2 regions of the Actinoplanes subglobosus genome follow, and region 2 is predicted to be linked to the other one. Evidence: riboswitches for the same ligand, from Rfam matches in the RefSeq annotation. Region 2 holds a riboswitch; the other holds the start of a gene.

Region 1 (3,399 bases), on a different contig from region 2:
CGAGACCGAGAAATCCCAGATCGCGTACGCGAACGCGCTCGCCCACTGGGGTGAGGCCGGTGGTTACGACGCCGAGGTGCTCTTCGACACGGTGACCGTCTCGATCCTGGGCAAGCCGTGGGAGGAGGCGCGTTCCCGCATCGTGCGGACCCTCTCCGGCGGCGAGCAGAAACGGTTCGCCCTCGACCTGCTGCTGCGCGGCAACGACGAGGTGCTGCTGCTCGACGAGCCGGACAACTTCCTCGACGTCCCGGCCAAACGCTGGCTGGAGCAGCGGATGCGCGAGTCGAACAAGTCGATCCTCTACGTCTCGCACGACCGGGAGCTGCTGGCCGAGACCGCGAGCCGGGTCGTCGCCGTCGAGGGTGGCAGCGCCTGGACCCATCCGGGCGGGTTCGCCTCCTGGCACGAGGCCCGGATGAACCGGCACGAGCGCATGGAGGAGCTGCGCCGCCGCTGGGACGAGGAGCACGAGAAGATCAAGGAACTGGTCTTCATGCTCAAGAACAAGGCCGCCTACAACGACGGTCTGGCCTCCCGCTATCAGGCCGCGCAGACCCGGCTCCGCAAGTTCGAGGAGGCCGGCCCGCCGCCGCTGCCACCGAAGGACCAGGCGGTGAAGATGAACCTGCGCGGCGGCCGCACCGGCAAGCGCGCGGTCATCTGCGAGCAGCTCGAGCTGGAGAACCTGACGTTCCCGTTCGACCTGGAGATCTGGTACGGCGACCGGGTCGCCGTCCTCGGCGCGAACGGGACCGGGAAGTCGCACTTCCTGCGCCTGCTCGCGGCCGGTGGCACCGACCCCGACCTGGAGCACAAACCGGTCGACGGCGCACCGCTGGCGAAGGTGTCGCACGACGGCAAGGCCCGTCTCGGCGCTCGGGTCCGGCCCGGCCACTTCTCGCAGACCCACGACCGGCCGGAGCTGATGGAGAAGACGCTCGTCGAGATCCTGTGGCGCGGTGACGAGCACCGGTCCGGGCTCGATCGGGCGGGCGCCATGAAGCACCTGAACCGGTACGAGCTGGCCGCCCAGGGCGACCAGCGGTTCGGGACCCTCTCCGGTGGACAGCAGGCCCGGTTCCTGGTGCTCCTGCTCGAACTGTCGGGGGCGACCGTGCTGTTGCTCGACGAGCCGACCGACAACCTCGACCTCGCCTCGGCGGAGGCGTTGGAGGAGGGTTTGAAGGGGTTCGAGGGCACGGTGATCGCGGTCACCCACGACCGCTGGTTCACCAGGTCTTTCGATCGCTTCGTGCTGTTCAGGGGGGACGGCGAGGTGGTGGAGGTTCCGGAGCCGGTCTGGGACGTCCGCTAGTTTTCTCGTCACGGACCGGTTATGGTCCGGTTACAACAACCCACGGGAGTCCGGGCACCGGGCTGAGAGGGGGGCTGATGCGGCCCCCGACCGTCGAACCTGATCCGGGTAATGCCGGCGCAGGGAGGAGTCCCTCATGGGCACATCGTTTCCCCGCATCCACGTCATAACCGACGATATCGACGTCGTTCGCGGTGTCGCCGGGTTGCCCGACGTGGCTGTCCAGATCAGAGTCAAGAGCAACGACGCTTCGGCGTACGCGTTGACCTGCGCCGCCCTCGCGGTGTGCCGGCCGGCCGGCACGATGGTGCTGGTCAACGACAGGGTCGGGGTCGCTCTCGCGGCCGGCGCGGACGGTGTTCACCTCGGTGCCGACGACCTGCCGGTGTCCGCCGCCCGCCGGGTGCTCGGGCCGGACGCGATCATCGGCGGCACCTGCCGTTCGGCGGAGACCGCGCGGGCGGCCATCGAGGCCGGGGCCAGCTATCTCGGGGTCGGGCCGGCCTTCCACACGTCCACCAAGGACGGGCTGCCACCACCGCTCGGGCCGGCCGCGGTTGCGGCTGTCGCCGACGCGGTGCCGGGCACGCCGGTTCTGGCGATCGGCGGTATCACCGCGGAACGGGTGCCGCTGCTCGCGGTGCACGGGGTCGCGGCTGTCTCCGCCTTCGCGGCGGATCCGAAGGGAGCGGTTGCGGAATTCCTGGCGGTCCTGCCATGAGCCGCGTCGCCGTCGTCGGTGGCGGCATCATCGGGCTGTCCATCGCCGCGGAGCTTCTCCGACGCGGGGCGGACGTCACCGTCTACGATCCGGCGCCTGACGGAGCGGACGGGGCGTGGCATGTCGCGGCCGGGATGCTCGCGCCGGGTGGGGAGTCGGCGTTCGAGTATCCGCACCTCACCCGGCTGCTGGAGGCGGGGCATGAGCTGTGGCCGGAGTTCGTGGCCGGGCTCGGGGACGTCGGATACGACCGGGCCGGGACGCTGTCGCTCGCCCTCACCGCGGATGACGTGGCCGAGGCGGCCCGGGAGTGGAAGCACCAGAAGCTGACTCCGCTGACCGGTTCCCAGGTGCGTGATCTCGAACCAGGGATCTCGCCGCGGGTACGGGCCGGGGCGTTCGCTGCCGAGGAGCACCAGGTCGATCCCCGCAGGGTCGTCGCGGCCCTGCGGGAGCGGCTGACGGGCCGTGTCGTCACGCGCCGCGTCGCAGACCTGTCGGATGTGGAGGGTGACGCCGTCGTCGTGGCCGCCGGGCATCACACCGGCGGGCTCACCGGGCTGCCGGTCCGGCCGGTCAAAGGCCAGGTCCTCCGGCTCCGCGGGGAACCCGGTCTGCTCCGGCACGTGATCGACGGTGCCGCCGACGGACGCCACGTCTACCTGGTCCCGCGGGCCGACGGCGAGATCGTCGTCGGCGCCACCCAGGAGGAACGCGGTGACCGGCAACCGACCGCGGGAGGCGTGCACGACCTGCTGCGCGCCGCCCTCGACCTGGTACCCGGCCTCGCCGACCACGAACTCAGCGAGGTCACCGTCGGGCACCGGCCGGGGACGCCGGACAACGCGCCGATCCTCGGATTCCTCGACGACGACCGCCGGGTCGTGGTCGCGGCCGGCCATTTCCGTAACGGGATCCTGCTCGCCCCGATCACCGCACGACTCATCGCCGACCTGGTGGTCACCGGCTCGGCGGACCCGATTCTCGACGCGTTCGCCCCCGGGAGGTTCCGATGAAGCTGACGATCAACGGCCAGGCCCAGAGCCGGCCCGGCACCTGCTCGGTCGCGACCCTGGTCGCGGAACTGATCGCCGCCCAGCGTGGGGTGGCGGTCGCGGTCAACGGCACCGTCGTGCCACGGTCCACCTGGTCGGAGGTGGACCTCGTGGACGGCGACCGGATCGAGGTCCTCACCGCCGCGCAAGGAGGCTGACGTGGGGTTCCTTCCGGAGAACGGACTGATCCTCGGCACCGGCGGGGCGAACAGTCTCGCGGCACTGGAGGAGGCGATCGCCGCGTCCGAGACGACGCTGGTCACCGTGGCACTGCGCCGGGTCGACGCGGCCGGGCCGGGACTGCT
Region 2 (3,399 bases):
CTTCGACGTGACGAACTGGTGCTCCGGGTTCTGGAAGACCGACCCGATCCGCCCGGCCAGCGTCGTGGCCCGCCATCGGTGCGGCGGCCGTCGGTCACCGAACGCCTCGACCCGGCCGGACGTGGGAGCGAGCAGGCCACCGAGCACCAGCGCCAGCGTCGACTTGCCGGCGCCGTTGGGACCGGTCACGGCCAGGACCTCGCCACCGTTCGCTTCAATGGTGACGGGGCCGAGACGTCTGCCCACGGCGGCACCCGTAGCCCGTATCAAATGATCTCTTGACGTTGATCTCGTCTTGAGCGGCGGGGTGTGGAAACCCGGAACCCAGACGCCCTCGTCAGCGAGTCTGTCGCCGTAGGCGGCGAAGATCATCTCGGGCGTCCCGTCGGCGCGGACGCCGCCGCCCGGATCCAGGACCACCACCCGGTCGACGAGCGGAAGTGCCTCGGCGACCCGGTGTTCCACGATGATCAGCGTGGTGTCCGCGCCGGTGGCCCGGGCCACCGCGGTGCGGATGAGCTCGGCGCCCGGCGGGTCCAGGTTGGCGGTCGGCTCGTCGAGCAGCAGCAGACCGGGCCGCAGCGCGAGGACCCCGGCGAGGGCGAGGCGTTGCGCCTCACCGCCGGAGAGGGCCGAGGTCGGACGATTGATGGGGTACGGGAAACCGACGCGATCCAGCACGTCGGACACCCGTGGCCAGATCTCACCGGCCGGCACGCCCCGGTTCTCCGGGCCGAACGCGACGTCGTCGCCGCTGCGGGCCATCACCAGCTGGGTCTGCGGGTCCTGGAAGAGGATGCCGACGCGCTCGCGTGCCTTGCGCGGGTCGAGCCCGTCGATGCGGATCGTGCCCTCGGACTCGCCGGAGTCCTCGGGTAGCAGCCCGGCCAGTGCGGCGAGCAGCGTGCTCTTGCCGGCCCCCGAGGGACCGAGCAGGAGCACCCGCTCGCCGTGCCGGATCTCCAGGTCCAGCCCGCGGACCGCCCAGGCGCGGCGCCCGGCGTGCCGCCACCCGAAGTCACGGAGCTGAACGTCACTCATGTCTCAGACGGATGCCCGTTCCCGGCCCGCTTCGAACCGGTCCAGCACGCCGGTCGGAGCGAGCGCCCGGACGAGCGCCCACGAGCCGGCGCCGGCGATGATCGCGCCGCTGATCACGGTGATCACCGCGTACGGGATCCGGTAGGACCACAGGTCCGTCCCGGCGGTGTACTTGACGAAGTCGTAGCACGCCGCGCTGACCCCGGTCAGGGTGCCGGCCAGCACCGCGGCCGGCAGCTTGAAGTTGCGGTAGAGCAGGATCGCGAACGCCAGCTCCGCGCCGAGCCCCTGGAGCAGGCCGGACACGATCGTGTCGACGCCCCACTGGCTGCCGAGCAGCGCGGACACGGTGGCCGCGACCGCCTCGGTGTAGAGCGAGGCACCCGGCTTGCGGACGATCAGGGCGCCCAGGACGGCCGGGACCAGCCAGACGCCGTAGATCAGGGTCTGTGCCGGTGGGAAGAAGGCGAAGGCGCCCTCGGTGACCGACCAGACCGTGCCCCAGGCCCAGAAGATCACGCCGAAGGTCACGGCGATGACGGAGGCGATGACGATGTCTATCGTCCGCCACCTACGGGGATTGATGTCGTTCATTGGAATGCCTCCCAGTGGGTACCGGGAGGAGACGCACGCCGTGTTCCCCCGGGCGGCGATGCCCAGGGCACGACGCGGCTGGAGAGACCGAGCTTCCTGCGCTGGCATTACCCAGATCAGGTACTAGGGTCTGCGGATTTCACCGCACTCTCAGCGCTGTGCGCTCCCCTGTCGGATCGAAGTTTTTTCGCGACCTGCCTCGACTCACGCATCGCCCGAGCGATGCACATCGTCTCCGCCGTCGCGAAAAAGCTTCGTTGGATGTGCTTCGATGACCGTAACACCTGGTTAGCGGCATGCAAACGGGAGGGAAGACGTGATCGAGGTCAAGGCCCGGGGATTGACGTTCGACGTTCACGAGAGCGGCCCGGAGGACGGCGAACCGGTCCTGCTGCTGCACGGCTTCCCGCAGGACTCCCGGGAGTTCGACCTGGTCCTGCCGCACCTGCACGCGGCCGGGCTGCGGACGTACGCGATGGACCAGCGTGGATGCTCGCCCGGCGCCCGTCCGTCCGACGTCGCCGCCTACAGCATGACCTCGGTGACCGCCGACGCGATCGCCGTCCTCGACGCGCTCGGCATCGAGAAGGCGCACGTCGTCGGCCACGACTGGGGTGCGCAGGTGGGCTGGCAGCTGGCCGCCCGCCACCCGGACCGGGTGCGCACCCTGACCGCGGTCTCCGTGCCGCACCCGCGGGCACTGATGCTCGCCGTCCGGGTCCGGCCCAGCCAGAAGGCGCGGCTCGCCTACTTCAAGGTGTTCCAGCGGTCGTTCGCCGAGAAACTGCTGCTCGCCCAGCACGCCCTGACCCTGCGCCTGATGCTGCGGCCGATCGGCATGCGCGCCGAGCAGTACGTGGCGGCGATGCGCGAACCGGGCCGGCTCACCGGCGGCCTCAACTGGTACCGGGCCTTCGACACCGCCCAGGTCGCGAGACTCGGCGTGGTCACGGTGCCGACCACCTACGTCTGGAGCGACCAGGACGGGGTGGTCGGGCTGACCGCGGCACTACGGACCCGGGACTGGGTGCGGGCCGACTACCGGCTGGTGGCGATGCGCGGCGTCAGCCATTGGGTGCCGGAGCAGGCACCGCGGGAGCTGGCCGATGCGATCCTGGCACGCGTCGGCGTTTGACCGGGGGCCCGGCCGGGGAATTCGGCGCGTCATGGCGGTCGATACACATTCCCCCCGAGAGACCGAGAAGCAGCGCTGGGACCGGAACTTCGCCGATCTCCTCCAGGAGCTCCGCGTAGCGCAGACCGGTGTGCAGATCCTTTTCGCGTTCCTGCTCACCCTGCCGTTCAGCAGCGGCTTCCCGAACGTCACAGCGTTCCAGAAGGACGTCTACACGGTCGCTCTGATCAGCGCGGCGTTCGCCACCGCGATGATCATCTCGCCGGTGGCCTTCCACCGGGCACTGTTCCGGCAGGGCCGCAAACCCGAGCTGGTCCGGTACGCCCACAAGATGGCCACCGGCGGCCTGGCGTTCATGCTGATCGCGATGACCAGCAGCGTCCTGCTGATCACCGACTACCTGCTGGACTGGCAGTGGGCGATCCCGCTGACCGTCGTCACCGGTGGCTGGTTCCTCACCTACTGGGCCATCCTGCCGTTCGCCCACCGCGAGTGGGGCGACGACGACGAGGACGCCGCGTCCGCCACGGACTAACGCTTTCGCAGGCCCAGCCGGCGCAGCTCCAGGCCGGCCAGGGCGGCGACCGCGTCGGCGTCGCCGGCCCGCCAGCTCTGCGCGATGTCCGGTC

The links. A riboswitch is a leader RNA that binds a small molecule or an ion and turns the genes downstream of it on or off. The one in region 2 is predicted to bind thiamine pyrophosphate.
Region 1: it holds a riboswitch for thiamine pyrophosphate, as region 2 does, so the genes downstream of both, ACFO0C_RS11670 (thiamine phosphate synthase) here and ACFO0C_RS46055 (ECF transporter S component) in region 2, are expected to answer to the same signal.

What each region holds. Positions count from the first base shown of each region.
Region 1 covers NZ_JBHSBL010000012.1:148,706-152,104, reverse strand. Annotated here, with positions in the region: gene ACFO0C_RS11675 (ABC-F family ATP-binding cassette domain-containing protein) at 1-1,318, shown strand, start outside; TPP riboswitch at 1,351-1,461, shown strand; gene ACFO0C_RS11670 (thiamine phosphate synthase) at 1,455-2,039, shown strand; gene thiO (glycine oxidase ThiO) at 2,036-3,055, shown strand; gene thiS (sulfur carrier protein ThiS) at 3,052-3,252, shown strand; gene ACFO0C_RS11655 (thiazole synthase) at 3,254-3,399, shown strand, end outside.
Region 2 covers NZ_JBHSBL010000035.1:51,785-55,183, reverse strand. Annotated here, with positions in the region: gene ACFO0C_RS46060 (ABC transporter ATP-binding protein) at 1-1,041, opposite strand, end outside; gene ACFO0C_RS46055 (ECF transporter S component) at 1,045-1,635, opposite strand; TPP riboswitch at 1,711-1,815, opposite strand; gene ACFO0C_RS46050 (alpha/beta fold hydrolase) at 1,955-2,770, shown strand; gene ACFO0C_RS46045 (DUF6328 family protein) at 2,802-3,305, shown strand; gene ACFO0C_RS46040 (hypothetical protein) at 3,302-3,399, opposite strand, start outside.